DNA from 2 places in the Psychrobacter sp. 1U1 genome. Region 2 is predicted to be linked to the other one. Evidence: predicted binding sites of a transcription regulator. Region 2 holds the regulator's gene; the other holds the start of a gene.
The links. Region 2 encodes PhoB, which activates phosphate uptake and scavenging genes when phosphate is short. Its sites were predicted from a motif close to TGTCATNAANCTGTCATAA; they were not measured.

Region 1: pstS (phosphate ABC transporter substrate-binding protein PstS) is a predicted target of PhoB. The motif match lies at 6,494-6,512, and genes of this name have one in related genera.

What each region holds. Positions count from the first base shown of each region.
Region 1 covers NZ_JBPYDD010000004.1:110,912-121,735, forward strand. The annotation lists gene ACS8FB_RS07155 (NTP transferase domain-containing protein) at 1-463, opposite strand, end outside; gene ACS8FB_RS07160 (XdhC family protein) at 460-1,797, opposite strand; gene ACS8FB_RS07165 (molybdopterin cofactor-binding domain-containing protein) at 1,920-4,415, opposite strand; gene ACS8FB_RS07170 (FAD binding domain-containing protein) at 4,418-5,410, opposite strand; gene ACS8FB_RS07175 (2Fe-2S iron-sulfur cluster-binding protein) at 5,407-6,078, opposite strand; gene pstS (phosphate ABC transporter substrate-binding protein PstS) at 6,600-7,763, shown strand; gene pstC (phosphate ABC transporter permease subunit PstC) at 7,971-8,924, shown strand; gene pstA (phosphate ABC transporter permease PstA) at 8,989-9,891, shown strand; gene pstB (phosphate ABC transporter ATP-binding protein PstB) at 10,095-10,824, shown strand, end outside.
Region 2 covers NZ_JBPYDD010000010.1:29,648-40,471, forward strand. The annotation lists gene ACS8FB_RS13025 (FAD-dependent oxidoreductase) at 1-1,484, shown strand, start outside; gene ACS8FB_RS13030 (LOG family protein) at 1,625-2,317, opposite strand; gene ACS8FB_RS13035 (alpha/beta hydrolase family protein) at 2,752-3,729, shown strand; gene ACS8FB_RS13040 (3'-5' exonuclease) at 3,761-4,489, opposite strand; gene ACS8FB_RS13045 (M23 family metallopeptidase) at 4,740-5,330, shown strand; gene phoR (phosphate regulon sensor histidine kinase PhoR) at 5,327-6,436, opposite strand; gene phoB (phosphate regulon transcriptional regulator PhoB) at 6,497-7,201, opposite strand; gene dtd (D-aminoacyl-tRNA deacylase) at 7,331-7,783, opposite strand; gene asd (archaetidylserine decarboxylase) at 7,902-8,741, shown strand; gene ACS8FB_RS13070 (DUF1287 domain-containing protein) at 8,869-9,471, opposite strand; gene ACS8FB_RS13075 (isochorismatase family protein) at 9,563-10,138, opposite strand; gene fadA (acetyl-CoA C-acyltransferase FadA) at 10,390-10,824, opposite strand, start outside.

The DNA.
Region 1 (10,824 bases), on a different contig from region 2:
CGCTCAAGTCCTGCTCGTCGCTCCAATTGTTCAAACTACTATATCTACTAGCAACCACATCCTGCGCGCCTGTCATCAACGCGATTAGATGCGACTTATCAAGCAATACTTGATCAATGCCCATGATTAATACGCGACTGACTAAAAGATCATCGCAGTCAATATCATTGCGTAATGCCTCGATACCCAAATACAAACTGTGCGCCATACCAGTTTTGGGAGCTGTATTCATAACCGTATGAATGGCGGCATACTGTGCTGCCAGCTTAGCCACCACATCTGCTATTAATGAATGATCACTAGGAATAACCACGACAATAGCTTGTGGCTGAGTCGCTAATGCTAGCTTAATCATGTAGCCGATCAATGGCTCACCATTTTTATGAAGTAGCTGCTTTGCTTGACCAAGGCGCTGACTGAGACCACTTGCCAAAACAATAACGGTATGATTTTGCGTCATCATGCGTGGCTCATCATAGTTACATCACTATTGGCCAAATCTACACATTGAGCTGATGGCGTTTGTCCATGCATGACTGCATTAATCTGTGCCATGATACTAAGTGCTAAGGCTTCGGGTCCATCGCCGCCTAGCTTATAGCCGATTGGATAATGCAGTTTATTAATCCCTGCATTTAAAACGCTAGGATCAGCTTTGGTCACGCTAATTTCATTAATCAAACGCTCAGTACGATAGCGTGGCCCCAATTGGCCAAGGTACTTATAATGATGAGCATGCTCTAGTAAGGTTGCAAGGCGAATACGGTCTTGCGACAAACTATGTGACATAAGCGCCACTGCCGCATTTTCGCTGAGCGCCAGTAGCTTGTCCGTCGCATCAAGCGGCAACTGCATCACCCTATCTGCCTGAAAAAAACGTGAGCGAGTTGCATATCCTGACCTACTGTCTACAACGGTGACGTGCCAATCTTGCAGCTTTGCCATGGTGACCAGCGCTGACACATCGTCACCTGCCCCGCAAATCAGCAAGCGGATTTGTGGCTGTATACTTTGTACGAGCCACTCGGTTACTAAGTTAGCGTTGTCGTCATTTTCATCATTGTTATCATGTTCATCATCTTTTACAACAATATACTCGGCATTTTTATCGATAAGTGCATGTTGTGCTAATTTTTCAACCGTATCCGCAATCGTATTTGAGGTGTTAGCGCCAGCTTGATTTGACTCGCTATTGATACCGCTGTTATCAGTGCCAATAGTCGTGATTTGTCCCGACTCGGTATAATTATCCAAATCAAGACGCATACTGATTTTAAGTTTAGAGCTTGAATCTTGATGATTAGCAAAACGAATGAGGGTTGCAATTTTTTTTGGCTGCTGAGTTGCACGCACTTGCCGAACGATATCTAATAAAGCCGTAGCCGACGTTAGTCGCTCAAACAGTATGTGTATGCGCCCATTACAACCTAGACCAAAATTTAATTCGTCCATCTCATGATATAAATCGTCATGTGGATCGTCGCTCACATCGTTTTGCGTCAGCTCAATGTCAGGTTTAGCCCTGCCATCCTCAGTATAGCCAATATCGTCGCCGGTTTGGTAAGCTTGCACGCATGCGCCGTGACGAGTGAGCCAAAACCCGCGCTTGATAATATGCGGCTCAAGGCAGCCGCCACTGATCATCCCCACTGAACGCCCATCTTCAAGGATGAGCATCATGGCGCCAGCCCGGCGATATGCTGAGCCTTCAGTACGGACGACCGTTGCGAGTACGGCATCGATTTTTTGCTGTTGAGCCTCGTCTGCCAGTCTAAGAATGTCAGCAATTTGATTCATAATATGCTTCTTATATTAAAGAAATAATCATTTTGAAGAAAGAATAACCCGCTTTAGCCAATATCTAAAGCGGGTTCTTGAGGTGAAAATGATAGGTTTTGATAAAAATCTATCAACAGCCCTTACTCTGGCATTTCAGCAAGCAGCTTATCAAGCGTAATTGGAAAATCATAAACACGCACACCGACCGCATTATAGATAGCATTCGCAATAGCTGCCGCCGATCCTGAAATGGAGGTTTCTCCAATCCCTTTAATATGCATAGGGTTGGTATAAGGGTCATCTTCTTCTAACAAAATCACATCCAACTGCGGTACGTCCGCGTTGACCGGCACATGGTACTCGGCAAGGTCATGGTTACATAAGCGGCCATCGTGCTTGTCATGAATGACCTCCTCCATCAAAGCGGAACCAATGCCAAATATCATACCGCCGTAACACTGTGAAGTTGCAAGCTTATGGTTGAGAATACGGCCCGCTGCATACACGCCAGTCATACGCTTGACGCGAATCTCACCGGTGACTTTATGTACCGCGACTTCAGCGAAGTTGGCCCCAAACGAGGCTTGGCGAAGATTTTTGCCATTTTTGCCCGGCTTGATCTGGCCTTTGGCGCTGATTTCTTGCTCGTCAAACTCAGCGATGATATCGGCTAGTGCATAAGACTGATTATCATCAAAATCATATTGCTCGGTTGCTGTTTTCAGATTTGATGCCGATTCTGGCAGCGGTATACCCGTTTTCTCTGACGCTATATCCATCAAATCTACGGCTTTATCCATCAAGCCTGAGACTTTATTAGCCAATTTTTCATCAACCAGCTCTGTGACTTTTTCTTTACCTGCATCAATGGCTACTTCTACTTTACTAGGCTCGTGCTCACCTGATTTTTTGATTTGACCGTTATCTATACGAATCGTATCGGCATGTAGACCTACCTTTTTGGCTAACATGGTGCGTAGCTGCTCACAAGCCAAATAAACCCCACTACCAGCACTGGCCGCGCCAAAACTACCGCCAGAACCTGAAGCTGGCGGTAAATCACTGTCGCCAAGCTTCATCTCGATATGATCGATAGGCAGACCTAATAAGTCGGCTGCGACTTGAGTAAATACGGTGTAAGAGCCTGTCCCAATATCTGTCATATCCGTTTCGATAATGGCTTTGACGCCAAGCTCTTTTGAGTCATCGACTTGTAGTATCGCCCGCGCTTCAGAAGGTTGTAACGTGTTGCCACGAGAAGTGCCAGACATACCGGTACCTATCCACCAGTCGCCTTCTAGTCGGCTGGCAGGTTTGGGGTTATGCTCGTCCCAACCAAATGCTTCAGCGCCTTTTTCCATACAGGCGACCAGCTGACGCGTGGAGAACGGAATCTCTTCACTAGGGTCTTCTTCAGGTTCGTTACGGCGGCGCAGCTCAATAGGGTCGATCTCAAGCTTGTTCGCCAGCTCATCCATCGCACATTCAACAGCGATCATACCTACCGCTTCACCAGGAGCACGCATAGAGCCTGATAATACGTGATTCATATCTACCATCTGATAGCTGACGCGGCGATTCTCTCCGCGATACAAAAAGTGAGTGGATAACGCTGTTGGTTCAAAGAACGCCTCGCCTGGCAAATTGCTGGTCGTGGTATCGTGAATAAAGGTATTAATAATACCCTCTTCATTACAACCGATAGCGATACGCTGACGGGTATTTGAGCGTCTTACCGTCGCTTCCATCACTTGCGGGCGCGTCATAGTAATCAGTACTGGACGACCGACTTCTTTAGAAGCAATAGCGGCAGCAATAGATTCTGGTGCAATACCAAGCTTACTGCCAAAACCGCCGCCCACATAATAGGAGATCAACTCGACTTGATCTTTATTCAAATCTAATGCGTCCATTACTTGCTGCTTACAAGAGGCGATCATCTGGTTTGAAGTATATAAGACAAGCTTGTCATCTTCCCAATGTGCCAAAGTAACGTGCGGTTCCATTGCAGCGCTATTTTGACTTGGGGTATGGTACATACTATCGAGGGTTACCGCCGAATCCGCAAGGCCTTGCTCTGGATCTCCGTGCTTGGCATTCTTATCCGAGCCTTTTTTCTCATTTACCTCGTGGGCGTTAGGTAGCTCTTTAGTAAAATCCAAAGCCGCTTGATCGGTTTCGTCTTTATAAGTGACTTTAAGGGCCTTGGCGCCTTCGGTCGCCGCTTCAAAAGTTTCAGCGACAACAACAGCGATGGGCTCACCATGATAAAAAACCTCGCTTACGCCCTGAGTCGGTGCTTCGGTCTCACCGCCTTGCTGTGCATTACGTAAGAAGCGCTTAGGATCAGTAACGACTTTAATAATACCTGGAATATGTGCAATCGAGTCGTTATCGATCTTTTCGACTTTTCCTTTAGCAACGGTTGAGCCCACCAAGACACCATACAATTTATTGTCTAGTTGAATCTCTGCCGAATAATGAGCTTGACCGCTAACCTTTAACGAGCCCTCGACGCGGTTAATCGGTTTACCCACCAAATTACTTGCTGTTTTGTCAAATAACGTTTCAACAGGCTCATTCATTTTTTCTTTATTGGTAGGCTCTGACGGTAATACTGAATCTAATAATGACATGATTATGCTCCCTCGCCCGCTAGTGCACGCTTAATGACTTGTTTTAGCAAACGGCGTGTTAGTGGTATTTTAAAATCGTTTTGACCGCTACCTTTGGCATCTTTTAACAACAGATCTGCTGCCTGATTGATAGTGTCATCGTCGCCCTGCGTATCCGTCAATAGATCTTCCACGTCCTCATTGCGCCATGGCTGAGTACCAATTCCGCCAAATGCTAAGCGTACTGTCGCCAAATTACCATTATCATCAGCGTCTATCACAGCTGCACAGGATACAAGCGCAAAAGCGTAAGAGGCGCGGTCACGCACTTTGTCATAAGTGTGCATACCTTTAATAGGTGCTGGCAGCACAACATACGTAATAAGCTCACCGGACTCTAAAACGTTTTCGATATGGGGGGTATCTTTTGGCAGACAATAAAAGTCTTTTACCGGAATCTGCCGAGTCGAGCCATCGGTTTTGGCAGTCTCAATCGTTGCATCAAGCAGACGCATAGCGACCGCCATATCGGATGGGTGCTGAGCAATACAAGATTCGCTGGTACCCAAAATAGCCAAAGAGCGGTTCTCACCATCAATTGCAGGACAGCCAGTGCCCGGTTCACGCTTATTACAAGGGCTATCGGTATGATAAAAGTAGTAGCAGCGCGTACGCTGCAGGAAGTTACCGCCAGTCGTCGCTTTATTGCGCAGCTGACCAGTTGCACCAGCTAATATGGCGCGAGACAATACTGGATAATTGGCAATCACACTAGGATGCGCGGCCAAATCACTATTGCTCACTAAAGTCCCAATACGTAGACCGCCATCAGCAGTGTCTTCAATCTGTTCAAGCTCTAAGCGTGTCACATCAACCAGTTTGGTTGGCGTTTCAATCTCAAACTTCATCAGATCGAGCAAATTGGTACCGCCTGCGATAAATGAGGCCTCTTTAGGAGTAGCAAACATTACCGCTTGCTGCGGTTCGAGGGCACGGATATATTCAAAGCGTTTCATGAGCGGCCTCCTGCTGTGCTACTGGCAGTTTTATTATGGTTTACTGATTGGTTACCAAGTTGGGACTGACTGGGCGGCGGTGACCAAATACCTGTTACGGCCGAGTCTTGCAGCGAACTTGTATTCGTCTTTTCACTAGAAGAAGCCCGCTTACCTGACACTTCGCTTTCAAGCACTTGTGAGATGGCATCAACGATGTTGGGATAAGCAGAACAGCGACAAATATTGCCACTCATGCGCTCAGCGATCTCTTGGACTAATAGCCCATTAGGGTTTTTGAGATCTGTCGTCACATAGCTTGGCCAATTTTGCTTGACCTCTTCTATTAAGGCAGTCGCTGAACAAATTTGCCCCGGGGTACAATACCCACACTGAAAAGCATCGTGATCTTTAAATGCTTGTTGCAAGGCTGATAACGATTCGGGCATACCAATGCCTTCGATTGTCGTGATTTCATCACCGTCGTGCATCACGGCTAAGGTCAAACAGGAATTAATACGCTCACCATTGATGAGCATCGTACAAGCACCGCATTGACCGTGGTCACAGCCTTTCTTGGGTCCAGTGATTTGTAAATGTTGGCGGCAGACATCGAGCAATGTCGTGCGCGGATCGAGATTATCAAGCTGATAATCCTGCTTATTAATCGTTAACGTCAAAGTAGACATGCTGGCTTCTCGCTGGCAGATGATAAGAATTTGCGGATGATTTTTTATCCATCCATCTAGTTATTTAGTATTGATTATTTAATATTAAGACGTATTGGACATTTAGCTTTGACGCTACTACAGACCGTTTTTATGCCTTTAATATGCGCTAATGTCATCATTAATATAGAAAAATACAATCGAAACAATCTATACATTAATATGCTCAGCGAAACTTACGATATTGTTTTTTTGTAGTAGATAGGCAAAAAGTGTTAACGCTCAGGCAAATCTGCCTATTTCTCATTTGCGCATACAGAATTAAAACTCCAACTTACAACTGGTTTAATTCAACCTCTTATATAACCATTTTATATAGTCATTAATTTATAACGACCAATCTAAAATTTCACTGCTAATAAGATAAATTTCCCATTGTCATCAAACTGTCATGAAAGCTTGGCAAACTACGACACATCTTCCAAACAGTTATTTTTGCTTTTTATCAAATTTGCTTTGTTGTCAAACTTTAGGAGTCTTACATGCGTTATTCGTTATTAGCAGTCGCCGTTAGTTGTACCTTATTACTCACCGCTTGTAATAAATCGACTAATACTACAGAGTCGGCTACTGATAGCAGTAGCGCTGTAACAGCGGCTGAAACCACCACTAATACAGCGTCTACTACAGCAACTGATTTTAAATCTGCTGAAAACATCGCCATGAACATCACCGGTGCAGGCGCTTCGTTCCCGCAACCTATCTATGCCAAATGGTCTTATGACTATAATGCCGCGACTGGCGGTCAGGTGAACTACCAATCAATTGGCTCCTCTGGTGGTATCAAACAAATCGAAGCAAAAACTGTAGACTTTGGCGCTTCCGATGCACCGATGACCCCTGAAGAGTTGGACGCAGCAGGACTTATTCAGTTTCCGACCGTCATCGGTGGCGTCGTACCGATTGTCAACATCAATGGCATAGAGCCAGGTCAGCTGAAATTGGACGGCGCAACGTTAGCGGACATCTACTTGGGTAAGATTAGCAACTGGAACGACCCTGCTATTACTAACCTAAACCCAGACTTAACCCTGCCTGATGCTGCTATTACCACCGTATTCCGCTCAGATGGTTCAGGTACGACCTTTAACTTTACCGATTATCTGGCCAAGGTTTCAACTGACTGGAAAGACAGCGTTGGTGTCGATAAAACCGTCAAATGGCCGACCTCTGCGACTGGTGCAGGTGGTAAAGGTAACGAAGGGGTTTCAAGTTACGTCAATCGTATGAAAAACTCTATCGGCTACGTCGAGTACGCTTACGCCAAGCAAAATAACATGTCACATACTGCACTAAAAAATGCGGCTGGCAACTTTGTGCAGCCATCTGCTGAGACCTTTGCAGCGGCAGGTGATATCGACTGGTCACAGCAAGCAGGCTTTTATAAAGTCATCACCAACTCTGAGACTGAGCAAGCATGGCCAATCGCAGCGGCGACCTTTATCTTGGTACATAAGCAGCCAGAAAATCCGCAGCAAGTGGCTGGCGTCTTAAACTTCTTCGACTGGGCTTACGCTCAAGGCGACGATGATGCCTTAGCCCTTGATTATGTGCCGTTTTCTGATACCGCTGTTGCGCTCTTTAAAGCGCAGTGGAATGAAGTCAAAGGCAGCGATGGTCAACCCGTCTACAAACCAGCTCAATAGTATTTAAAAACCAGTAATGATTCTCGAGTCACCCTTTCAAACAGCTATTCTCCGGTAGTTGTTTGAAAGGTTTTATCACAACAAATTTAAAAGTAGCGTTATTAATTACCGTTAGTAGCGCTACTGATTAAAATTTAGTTTGCTGTGATAAGACCTGATTAATCTTTTGAATCTTTTGATTTAACCCTATTTGATGCTGAGACACTTATGAATGACCTAAGGTCCCAACTGGCTAAACAAAAACGTTACGACGCGCTATTCGTTAATGCAACTAAGGCTTTTGCCATCCTCGTTCTCTTATCCTTGGGCGGCATTTTGGTCTCATTAATCATCGAGGCTTGGCCAAGTATTCAAGCATTTGGTCTCGGCTTTTATACCAGTAATAACTGGGATACGGTTGCCAATGAGTACGGTGCGCTAGCGCCTATTTATGGCACGCTTGTCACTTCGTTTATCGCGATTTTAATCGCCGTGCCAGTCAGCTTTGGTATTGCGATATTTCTGACCGAGATGTGCCCGAATTTCTTAAAAAAGCCACTTGGTATCGCCATTGAACTACTGGCAGGTATTCCCTCTATCATTTACGGTATGTGGGGATTGTTTGTATTTGCGCCATTTTTTGGCGATCACATTCAGCCGTGGTTTATCGAACACGTCGGTCCACTGCCTATCATCGGTAAGCTATTTGTGGGTGCACCAATGGGACTCGGTATGTTTACCGCTTCACTGGTACTTGCCATTATGATTATTCCTTTTATCGCGGCCACCATGCGTGATGTCTTTTCCGTGGTGCCGGATTTATTAAAAGAATCGGCTTACGGCATGGGTGCGACGACTTGGGAAGTTATGTTTAAGATTATCTTGCCCTATACCAAAGCGGGCGTCGTAGGCGGTGTCATTTTGGGATTGGGTCGTGCATTGGGTGAAACGATGGCCGTGACCTTCCTCATCGGCAACGCCTTTAATATCAGTCCAAGTCTATTTACTTCTGGGGTCACCATTACCTCTGCCCTTGCCAATGAATTCGCCGAAGCCTCTAGTGAGCTACATCTGGCGTCGTTATTACATTTAGGCTTAATTCTATTTGTCATCACTTTCATTGTGCTGTCTTTGGCTAAGCTCATGCTGATGCGCATGGATCATAAAGCAGGTAATCGATAGTAGCTGGATTTTTGATAGATTTTAATGGTTATTGGTACTGATAAGAATATGGGAAATGAGTGTTATGCCTACTAATGCTATGAATTCAGCGTTACCTGTTAAGACAAGCTTTGAAGATCGTTATAACAAGCGCCTTTATAACAAGCGGCGCTGGGCCAACAAGCTCGGTTTGGGTTTTGCCATGTCAGCGATGGTTTTTGGCTTGATTTGGCTGTTTTGGATATTGGTAACGCTTTTTGTAGAAGGCTTTCAAGGCATGGTGCAAATGCCTATCTTTACCGCCGACACTCCGCCGCCAATGAGCGCAGGTGGTTTACGTAACGCCATTGTCGGTTCCGTGATGTTGGCATTTTCGGGATTGTTTATCGGCGCGCCTATTGGCTTGATGACAGGGATTTATTTGTCTGAGTTCTCTCATGGCAGCATGCTTGGCAAGGTGACGCGCTTCTTAAACGATATTTTGCTCTCTGCACCTTCGATTGTCATTGGTCTCTTTATTTATGCGTTGATGGTAAAAGGCCAAAGCTTTTCTGGTTGGGCCGGCGCACTGGCATTGGCACTCATTGTCATTCCTGTTGTCGTGCGTACGACTGAGAACATGCTTAACTTAGTGCCCAACAGTATTCGTGAAGCGGCCTATGCACTGGGTACGCCTAAATGGAAAATGGTAACGCAAGTCACTATTAAAGCGGCTCGAGCAGGGCTGACCACTGGTGTGCTGTTGGCCTTTGCCAGAATCACGGGTGAGACAGCGCCATTACTATTTACGGCATTAAACAACCAATACTTTAGTACCGATATGAGTCAGCCAATTGCTAACTTGCCTAATACCATTTATCAGTTTGCGATGAGCCCTTATGACAATTGGCATGCACTTGCATGGGCCGCTGCACTGCTCATTACCGCTTCGGTATTGGTCCTAAATGTCTTGGCAAGATTCATCGGTGGTCGCAGCTCCAGCAAATAGCAGACAAACCAAATAAAAGCAGTTACTAAATAAAAATGATGCGTTTTTGACATGTGTTGCTGGAATAAATTTCACTTGCGTGCTGTGCCTACGCCGACAGAGGCCGCGCGAAATATATTCCAACAACACTGGGTCGTTTTTAAAGTAGATCAACTACACCATTTACTTAAATTTATATTCATTAAGCTAGGTTGGATAACATTATGAATGACGTCATAAGCAAAGTCCGTACAACAACTAATACGAATAACTTCAAGACGCCGACAGGCAATCTACTAAATAGGCCAATGTCGACGGCAGCGCAAATGCAGCAGCCAGATGCGGCAAACCTAACTAAGCAAACACTGCATGATATTCCCAAAAACATGCCTGCAGCAAAAATGCAGATTCGTGATTTAAGCTTTTATTATGGTGATTTTCAGGCACTAAAAAACATCAATATCGACATTCCTGATAAAAAGGTCACTGCCTTTATCGGCCCGTCAGGTTGCGGAAAATCGACTCTGCTACGTACTTTTAATCGTATGTATGACTTATATCCCGGCATGCGTGCAGAAGGCAATATCAATCTTGATGGCAAAAACATCTTAGGTAAAGACGTCGATGTCAACCTACTACGCGCGCAAGTGGGCATGGTGTTTCAAAAGCCAACCCCGTTCCCGATGTCCATCTATGACAATGTCGCCTTTGGTGTGCGTCTCTATGAAAAATTAAGCAAAGCTGAGCTCGATAATCGTGTGGAATGGGCGCTAAAAAAATCGGCATTATGGCCAGAAGTAAAAGACAAGCTCAAAGCTTCAGGCTTGTCTTTATCAGGCGGACAGCAGCAACGACTGTGTATCGCTCGTAGTGTCGCTACCAAGCCTGAAGTGCTGTTACTTGATGAGCCAACCTCTGCACTTGACCCACTCTCGACAGGCGCCATTGAGGATT
Region 2 (10,824 bases):
CAGCAGGCGCAACGATTGCTATTCGTCTTGCAGCCTTAGGGCTTGAAACTTATTTGTTTGAAAAGAAAAAATCCTTAATTGACGGTCCGCCAATGTGCCATTTGCATGCAGGTGGCAACTTGTACCGCGAAATACCTGACGAAGACTGCGTCGCACTCCTTGAACAATGTATCGATATTTTGCGCCTTTATCCTTATACCATTGATGTACGCCCGACTGTATTTGCAGTGCCGACACGTGATGAAGGGCTACCTGAAGACTTATTGCCGCGCCTTGATATCTTAACAGACGCTTATCGTGAGCTTATCGCGCAAGATGCTAATAACAAAGTATTGGGCGAGCCTGACAATTACTATCAACTATATAGTCATGAAAAGATGATCGAGCTTTCTGAACAAGAGCAAGTTGCGGTACCAGAGACAGTTGATGAATGGATGATACCCGTTGCTAAATATTTGGACTTAAATAAAGTTAAGTTTCCACTGATTGTTGTACAAGAATATGGCTGGAACATTTTTCGTTTAGCAGCATCTGCGCAGCTAGCATTAGAAGAATACAATCATGCTCATGTCTTTACTGACACACAAGTTAAGCAAGTGATGCCAGTCGATTGTGAGAATTGTACAAATGCGGATCATCATGTTACCAAGTGGCGTATTGACTACCAGCAGGCTAATGCATCACAAACGGAAGCGGTTGAAGTCGACTACCTAGTGAATGCCTGTGGTTTTCGTACTGGAGTTATCGACGATATGGTCGGGGTTAAAGTCACGCGTATGGTTGAATTTAAATCCTCTTATATCACGCGCTGGGATGATGCAGGCGGGCAAATACCAGAGATTATTGTCTATGGTAATCGAGGCACACCAGAAGGTATGGCACAGCTCACGCCTTACCCAGATGGTTATTTTCAAATTCATGGTATGAGTAAGGCGATTACTTTATTCAATGATGGTTTAGTTGCTTCTAATAAAGGTAGCGCCCAGCCTAAGTTACCGCAGCAATATGTACACTATATCGAAGATGGCTGGGACAAAGCCCCATTACAAGCACGTAGCCAGCAAGCGATTGAATATGTGGCTGAGTTTGTACCGACGTTTAATAGTGCACGTACCATTGGTAATGCGTTATATGGAGGACAACAAATCCCGGGCAAGGATGACACATTACGAGTGGCTGATGTAAGCTTATATTCTAATATACGCTACGCGCGCGCTGAAAACGTCAAAGCCTCATCAACCTTGATTGCCGCTGATCAGATCGTTCATGAATTAACACAGCTTGGACTGATCGCAAACGATACTGCTGAGGATCGTCGTCGTTATGCGCACGAATGGACTTATCTTGTACATAACGACAGTACAGCTGTTGATAATGTGGCACGCGTACTGGCTGAGGAGCGTGGGTTTCCTCAAGCTATGGCTGGTGTCAATCGCAGTATTCGTGAAGCCACTTTAGCAAATTTGGCGTCTAACACAATATAATATATCACTCCAACTCACACAGGTAAGAAAATACAAAAAAGGAGCAGATGACCAAATACTGGTTGTCTGCTCCTTTTTCTATCCTGCTATATAACTACTAATAATGAATACAGGCTATCTTACTTATCAATTGATTGACCTTATGATACTTGGCTTTCATTTCCAGCCATCTTCTCTGTATCAACCGCATCTTCTATCGTTACTAGTGTCTGTAGTAAGTCGATTGCTTCGTTGATAGTATTGCACACCACCAAACGATCGAGATCTTGCTGCTTCATAAAGCCTTGCTCAGTGGTATATTTTAAATGCTCAATCATACGATCATAAAAGCCATTAATATTGAGAATAATCATCGGTTTTTCGTGCTGATACAGCTGACGCCATGTGGCAATCTCCATTATCTCTTCTAATGTCCCAAGCCCGCCTGGCAACGTAATAAAAGCGTCTGCGTACTCTGCCATGACCGTTTTACGTGTGTGCATCGTATCAGTCAGATGCAGCCGTGTTAGCTGGTCATGCGCAATTTCATGTTTGAGCATAAACGTTGGAATCACACCGACAGCTTGTGCCCCGCCTTTGATAACTTCGTCAGCCACTGAGCCCATAAGACCAATACTGGCACCACCATATACCAAGCCCATACCGTTTTTTGCCAAGGCTTGTCCCAACTCACGTGCTGCTTGCTCATAAATATCACTATTGCCCAAACGCGAACCGCAATAGACTGCGACCAATGGCATAGTCAACGCTGATTTATCTACTGCCTTTTCAATATGTGCAATATCTTGGCTGGTCAATACTTCATAAGTGTCATTGTTAATTTTCATTTGCATAAAGCGCCCCTAATTTTGTATGGATTATCATTTGTGTGTATGACTATATTAAACTGTTTTAATAATTGTGTGCTTTGAACAAATACATTGCTCGCAGCTGATACCAAGTGTGTTTATTTTTCATTGTAGATAGAGTGTTGTCGATGCTCTGTTAATTACGCATAATAAACATAAATTGGTTTCACGTCTATTTTCGGACTTTGGAATATATAAACGATAAAAGATAATGTTAGATAAAGAGATACAACCAAGCATTTGTCTTGCTAGCATTCCTCTTAGCATAAGCTATGTTAATGGCTAATAACAACTTTTTATCACTGACGTATAATGACCAATCTTGGTAATAATACGCTGTACTTACAAGTATGCTAACCTTTACAGCATATCATTTATTAATAATCATCGCTTATTGGTACACATCATAAGGTATGGCAATGCATCAAAACCAAACACCACTTTCTGCAAATAAACAAGAGCGCATGTCTGCCACGCCTCTTGATACTACAAGCAACGCTCCATTAGAGACGAAGGTTACAAGTATCGATACTTATGCGTTGACCATCATATCTGATCGCAATCGAGCGTTAGCAGCGACCGTCTACCGTCCTAAAACTTCTGTAAACACAGCCGTGATGATCGCGCCAGCGACTGGTATCAAACGTCAGTTCTATCACAGTTTCGCGACTTTTTTAGCAGAGCAAGGCTTTGGAGTACTAACCTTTGATAATGAAGGTATTGGTGAGTCGCTGACGACCGATTTGACCAAATGTGATGCCTCTCTTATCAGTTGGGGGCGACATGATATGCCAGCCGCCCTCGATGCCTTACAAGATGAGTTCGGTAATGCCACTTATCACCTGATTGGCCATAGCGCAGGCGGTCAGCTGATTGGCCTTATGCCCAACTATGCCTCTATTGCTTCAGTTTTTAATGTCGCTTGTTCATCAGGGCGCATTAAAAATATGGACATGCCTTATAAGCTCAAGGCCATGGGTTTTATGGACGCCTTTATTCCACTCACTAACTTAACCTTAGGCTACACCCCAGCTGATAAAATCGGTATGGGCGAGCCGCTACCGCGCGGCGTAGCTCGTCAGTGGCGCGCGTGGTGCAATGGCGCAGGCTATATCAAGACCGCCTTTGGCAAAAGTGTCCACACGCATTTTTATGCTGAGATTAGCATGCCAGCATTATGGCTCGGCTTTAGCGATGATGACATTGCCAATAGTAAAAACATGGATGACATGATTCGCGTATTTACCAAAATGCCAATCGAAAAACGCATCTTTGATCCAAAAGACTTTGGCCTAAACAGCATTGGACACATGCGCTATTTTAGTAGTAGAACCAACGCTAAAGCTCCTAAACTGTGGCAAATGGCAGTGGATTGGCTAAACGAGCAATCACAATAAATATAATGCATCTTATATTCAAACCGCTTATTTATTTGTTGATGCTATTAGCCTCTTCTGCCTTGAGGCGCTTAGTCAAAGCAGAATGCAATGACGGTGTCATGTTATGAATGTTGCCTAGCATCCACTTAACGTAACCAATAGGTACTTCTTTAATAAGCTTGCCTTTATACTTACCAAATGGCATCTTCGCGACTGGGTTGGCGGTGTTCGAAATCTTGTGCGCTGTCTCAAAATCTATGGGCTTGATTTGTAGGCGCTCACAGCAAGCTTGGTAAAGCAAATAACACATGCGCGCATCACCTAGTGCATCATGTGCAGCAATGGTCATTTTGCTAGCTTCCTCTTGTCCCAATAACTGCTCAATACATTTGGACTGCCCATAATAGCGCCATTCTGGAAAAGCGACGCGCGCCAGTCGCACGGTACAAATCAGCTTAGCAGACGGCCTACCGATCACTCGCCAATCAAAGCGTACGTTATGGCCAATCAGATACTGCGGCAAGTCAAATTCATCCAATTCAAAACGCTCAAGTCCAGCGACATCATCATCGGTAATGCCATGAACTTTGATCACAATTGGTGATATAGGACGGCCACTGTTAAAGTATTTCATCCACTCAAACCCACTGGCCACATTAATGGTTGCAACTTGGATAGGTCGTGGATCTCGACCTTGGTCGGTTTCAGTATCAATAACAAGCGCAGTATCAGTCATAAAAAACCAGTCATCAGTATTAGTCCCAAAAGAGTCAGTCAAGAATCTAGCCAATTCACTATAAAATCTATGCCAGTAGTAAATTCTTATAAAAGTATCGATTTTTTTCTATACTAACTATAGTATTGTCATATGCATGCTCAGTCTTTATGGGGATAAAAGCGTCATATAACAATGACATACAAACATTAAAGAACAAGGCATCTATAATATTAAGGTGTGTTGTACACTCGACCTTTGTAAATGTCCAACACGATTTAGAGTAAACCACAAAACACAATAAGAGATGTCGATGCCAGTAGATCAAAAAAACCAGCAACCAAAGCCTGCACGTTTGCGCCGTATGCTGAGTGTGTTAATCAAAGCTGCTGTGCTATTGGCCTTATTATTTGTATTCGACAAACTTCTCCCAAGTATCAGTCAACAAACACAGTCCTTTGTCGTCGCAAAATGGCAACAGTTGAGTCTGCTACAACAAGAGTTGCCAACAGAAGATAGCTTGCCAAGTCCACTACCAGATCAGCACTTGACCGATACTTGGGGCGCTGCTCGTAGCCAAGGTCGCACGCATGAAGGCATCGATATCTTTGCGCCGCGCGGCACACCAGTACAGTCAACGACGCAAGGCATTGTCAGTAAGGTTGGCGAAAATACATTAGGCGGACGTGTGGTGATGGTCGTAGGTCCTGGCGGTGCAGGACATTATTATGCACACCTAGAAGATTATGCTGATATAACTCCCAACGACTGGGTAAATGCTGGTGATATCATAGGCTATGTTGGTGACAGTGGTAATGCCAAAGGTACACCGCCGCACGTACATTATGGTATTTATATCAGCGGCAGTGCTGTCAATCCTTACCCACTTTTACAAAAAGACTAAAGCGTAGGCTCAGATCGTACATGGTTGGCGGGGAACAACGCACTAAACGTCGACCCTACGCCCTCTGTTGACTCAATTTGTAAGTTTACATCGTATTGATATAGGACGTGTTTGACAATTGCGAGACCTAACCCAGTGCCGCCTGTGGCACGGCTACGTCCACTATCGATACGATAAAAACGCTCAGTCAACCGCGTGATATGCTGGGGTGCAATACCGATACCATCATCCTCAACAGCAAAACGGCAGCCTTCAGAGGTCTTGGCCCAGCTGATTGTGATATTACCGCCTTTGGGTGTGTATTTGATGGCATTGATGACCAAGTTAGACAAGGCGCTATTTAAATACATCTCTGACCCGTATAAGCCATCATAGGTATCTATCTGCAAATGTATGCTATGCCCATATTCGCTATTATAAGCTTGGGCATCATCGTAGATATGGGTTAGCATTTTGGTCATATTAATATAATGAAACTCATGCGTCTCTTCAATCTCAATCCGAGACAACAGTAATAAATCATTGACGATTCTATTCATACGCGCTGTCTGCTGGGTCATCAGCTCAAACCCACGCTGCCAATGCGGCGGCATGTCTGGCTGATCTGAGAAGTTTTCGAGATAACCCATGAGGACTGTCAAGGGCGTTCTAAGCTCATGTGAGACATTTGCCACAAAGTCGCGGCGCATTTGTTCCAAATGATGCAGACGAGTCACATCATAAATGATTAATAGTTTTTCGTCCCCAAAAGGGGTGAGCTCGCATTTCAAGTAACGCTTAGGATCTCGCCAAGAAGCCATATGCACACCATCGTTGGGTGTCGTCATGGCTTGATAGTACTGGCGAAACTCAGGCACATTGATAAAATCAAAAATACTCTTACCTTTATCTGCTACTTGTAGCAATAGTAAATCTTCAGCAGCTTGATTCCACCACTCTAAACTATCATCATTATTGAGCAGTATTACGGCGTCTTGTAGAGCGCGTAATGAGCTTCTGATTTTTTTGAGCTGGCCCATCACTTCTTGCTGAGTTGCTTGATCTTGCGGGTGCTGTTCTGGCTCGTTTTGTTGCTCGTTTTCTATAGGCGTTATCATATCTTTCATACCCTTACGACTATCTACTGCGTTACTTTGTCATTCATATGTCGTTCTGTTTAAACTGGCTCATACTGGCTCAATGAGACTAGAGAACCGATAACCAGTACCTCGCACTGTTTGAATCAACGTATCGCAGTCGTGGGGCTTTAATAATTTACGCAAACGCCTGATATGCACATCAATTGTCCGATCTTCGATATAGACATTACCGCCCCATACCTGATCGAGCAGTTGTGCGCGCGTATAGGCACGCTCTGGATGACTCATAAAAAACGCCAATAGCCTATACTCTGTCGGTCCGATATCCACAACCTTATCATTGGCCGTGACGCGTTGGCTTTTAGGGTCTAGGCTCAGCTTACCTATCTCGATAGACTTATCAGCACTCAGCGCACTACTACGACGCAATACCGCTTTAATCCTTGAGATTAGCTCTCGTGTCGAAAAAGGCTTGGTCATATAATCATCAGCACCCGCATCAAGCCCATGAACTTTACTGTCCTCTTCACTTTTGGCCGTCAGCATAATGACTGGTATCTCAGCAAGCAGCTCATCGCTTTTAAGCATACGACAAAAATCAATACCGCTTTTATCTCCAGGTAACATCCAATCTAATAAGATAAGCGCAGGACGATGATCAACCACTTGTTGATGCGCCTCTGACACATCAGCCGCTTGCAAGCTGTCAAATCCAGCCATCTCCAATGTCATCACCACCATTTCACGAATGGCAGGCTCATCTTCGACAATCAAAATTTGCTCATTATGCATAGGACAACCTTATTATTAAGCGCTGAATAATTATATAAGAGGGAAGTTTGGGCTAAAAAAGACGGTAAACACTCGTTAATGACCGTCTATTAAACGCGTTAATTATGACAGTTTGATGACATTCGCTCTTTAAACTTCTAACAAAAAGTTTAGAGGCCCATCATTGACGCTATCGATTTGCATATCAGCTCCAAACTGTCCCGTTGCAACGTTGGGATGCTGAGTCTTTGCATAAGCGACTAATTGCTCAAACAATACTTTTGCAGCCTCGGGCGGCATCGCACCGCCAAAGTCAGGGCGTCGTCCTTTGTCTGTTTTGGCCATCAAGGTAAATTGTGATACCAGTAATAATCCGCCACCTACCTGTTGTACATTTTTATCCAGTTTGCCAAGTTTAGCTGGATCAGCTGTATTTTCAAAAACACGATAAGTGACAATCTTATCGATCATACGTTTTGCCTGTTGTAAGTCATCATCGGGTCCTAAGCCAATATATGCCAAGAGCCCATGTTCAATTGAGCCTATACAACATTCATCAACTATAACACTAGCACGGTTTACCCGCTGGATTAGAGCTTTCATAAACTGCTTCCTTAAACAATTATGGTCATACGATTGAGTACTGACCATGGTAAAATATAAATATTTATTATTTCTAACTTTTATTTTCTTATTTTAACAACTACTTTGGTAACCCTTTATGACTTTATTTACCACCATTCAGCAGTTTGTACCGCAGCAAAAACTTAGTAAAGTTGCTGGACGTTTGGCGGCTAGCCGTCATCCAATGGTTAAACGTGCTTTTATTCGCAGCTTTGCAAAAGCATATGATGTAAAGTTGGATGAATACGAACGTCAAAGCTTAAATGCTTACGAGAGCTTTAACGATTTTTTTACCCGTGAACTCAAAGATGATGCTCGTGCTATCGATACTACCGTCCATGGCATTGTAAGCCCTGCTGACGGTATTGTCTCGCAGCTTGGTCAAATTAACGATCATAAGCTACTTCAGGCTAAAGGGCGTTACTACGACATCGGACAGCTACTTGCTGATAGTGATGATGGTAGTTACTTCGCTGATGGTAGTTTTGCTACTGTTTATCTAGCGCCCAGCAACTATCACCGTGTGCACATGCCTTTTACAGGTACCTTGACCAAAACTCGCTATGTGCCAGGTACATTATTTTCAGTCAATAATACCACTGCTGCTAACGTGCCCGACTTATTTGCCCGTAACGAGCGTTTGGTTTGTATGTTTGATACCGAATACGGCAAAGCAGCAGTCGTGATGGTTGGCGCTATGATTGTCGCCGGTATTGAGACGGTAGCGACAGGAAAAATTACCCGTACCGACGATATTCAAGAAGCTGAGCATAGTATGGTGTTGGCTCAAGGTGATGAGCTTGGGCGCTTTTATCTGGGGTCAACCGCCATTGTTATATTGCCTAAAGCTGCAAAAGCTGACTGGCAAGATAATATAATGGCGAACAGCGTGGTACAAATGGGTCAATTACTAGGGGCTGCCCATACGGGAAAATAAATAAAACCCCAATAAAAAACCCAGTCAATAGCATGACACTCATGACACTATTGGCTGGGTTTTGTTTTGCGCCATATTATCCATCGTTTACACTATGAATAACTTCATATCATCTGTACCAAATGTTTTAGTAACGAAAATGTTTGGCAATAGGATAGGTGAAAAGGATATTCTCTTCTTGCGTACCATCTCCAATATTGTGAATAATAAGCGGCGTTCCATCGGCAGTCTTTTTGTTTGAGACGATACCAATATGCGGCACGTTGTCTTTTGGCAGTCGCCACGTCACAATATCCCCTGTCTTAAAACTGTCTTTGTCAGTGACAGATAATGATTTTCCATGACGCTCAAAAAACACTTCAAGATTGGCCACTCGGCGATGGTCAATATTGTTATCCGGTGACTTTAATCCCCAATTCTTTGGATATTCTGACCAATTTGACTTCATGTCGTGATTGACCAGCTGCTGTAAATCTATATTTTGCAAACGATAAGCACGTACGATGACATCGGTACTTCTCCCCGTTTTCATCGGTACATCACCACGTGGAAAGTCCAGTTTTTGATAAGTGGCGTCATAATTGACTGTCACGCCGATTTGTTTTTTGGCATCTGCTGCCAGCTTGCTACCACTGCTGTTAGGACTGGCAGCCATCACTGGTTGTATCATCATTATTAAAAATACAACTGCTAAGAGCGGTTTAAAACCGTACTGCTTTACCCTATTCATCTTTTATGCCTTATATTGTCTATTTTTAATAAAATCTGACTAGGCACTTCATTATCTAGATTGTTTAATAACTACCTTTAACGATAATTGACTACTTAATCAGATTACTAATAGTCTTAAATGCAGGGTCGCGACTTGTGCGACATAGCTCAAACAATATGGTCTCAACCGTAGTAATTACCCCACCTGCGCGGCGAATACGCCGTATGGCTTGTTTTTTATCATATGGAAAGCGTGATCCTACCGCATCACCAACGATGACTGGTTGCATGCCATTATCCAGTAAATCTAACGCCGTTTGCATGACACACACATGCGTCTCAACGCCAAATAGTAGAACGATACTACGGTTTTGCTGCGCCAAATAATGCCATGAATCATCGTTGTCGCAAGCGCTAAATGTAACTTTTTCAAAACTTTTAGCATTATCACCTTCTAATAGCTCAAAAACTTCAGGTAACGTATCACCGAGACCTTTTTTATATTGCTCATTAAGCATAATAGGGATATCAAGGGCCTGTAGACCTTTTATCAACGTTGTTATTTTTTTGACGATGTTTTCGTGATCATAAATGTGCGGCGTTAGGCGCTCTTGCACATCGATAAGCATTGCTTGCGTGTTTTCACGAGCGATGCGATAAGTACGATCGGTAATCATAGTGGCCATATTGAGTACACTCCTTGTACGTTTGTAGCACATCGCTACAGACTAAATGATTGATTTGTTGTTATTTGATATACGCTCATTTAGTCATATTTCGTCCGGTGCGTCAATAAACATAATCTTTATTAACAACTTATGAACGTTATGTCATAGATGGTTTTTGATTGTTTACACACAAACAAGCCTCCAGTTATTTAACCGAAGGCTTGGGTTAGCATATTTAAATTTTACAAAACGACTGCTATTTCAAAATCTTAAACACGCTCAATCACGGTCGCGATACCTTGACCTAGACCGATACACATGGTTGCAAGGCCAAGCTCAGTGTCAGACTGCTCCATAGCGTTTAATAAGGTAACCGTGATACGAGCACCCGAACAGCCTAGTGGATGACCTAGAGCAATGGCACCGCCATTGATGTTGACGATGTCTTGCTTGTCAGTCAAGTTCAAGGCTTTAAGTACTGACAAGCCTTGCGCTGCAAAGGCTTCGTTTAGCTCGATGGTTTGCATATCATCGATGCTCATACCAGCGCGCTTCAGGGCTTTGTTCGTGGCAGGTACAGGTCCATAACCCATGATAGCGGCATCACAGCCAGCGACAGCCATGCTGCGAATACGGGCACGAGGCTTCAGACCTAAATCTTTGGCTTTTTGTGCGCTCATTACTAGCATTGCTGACGCACCATC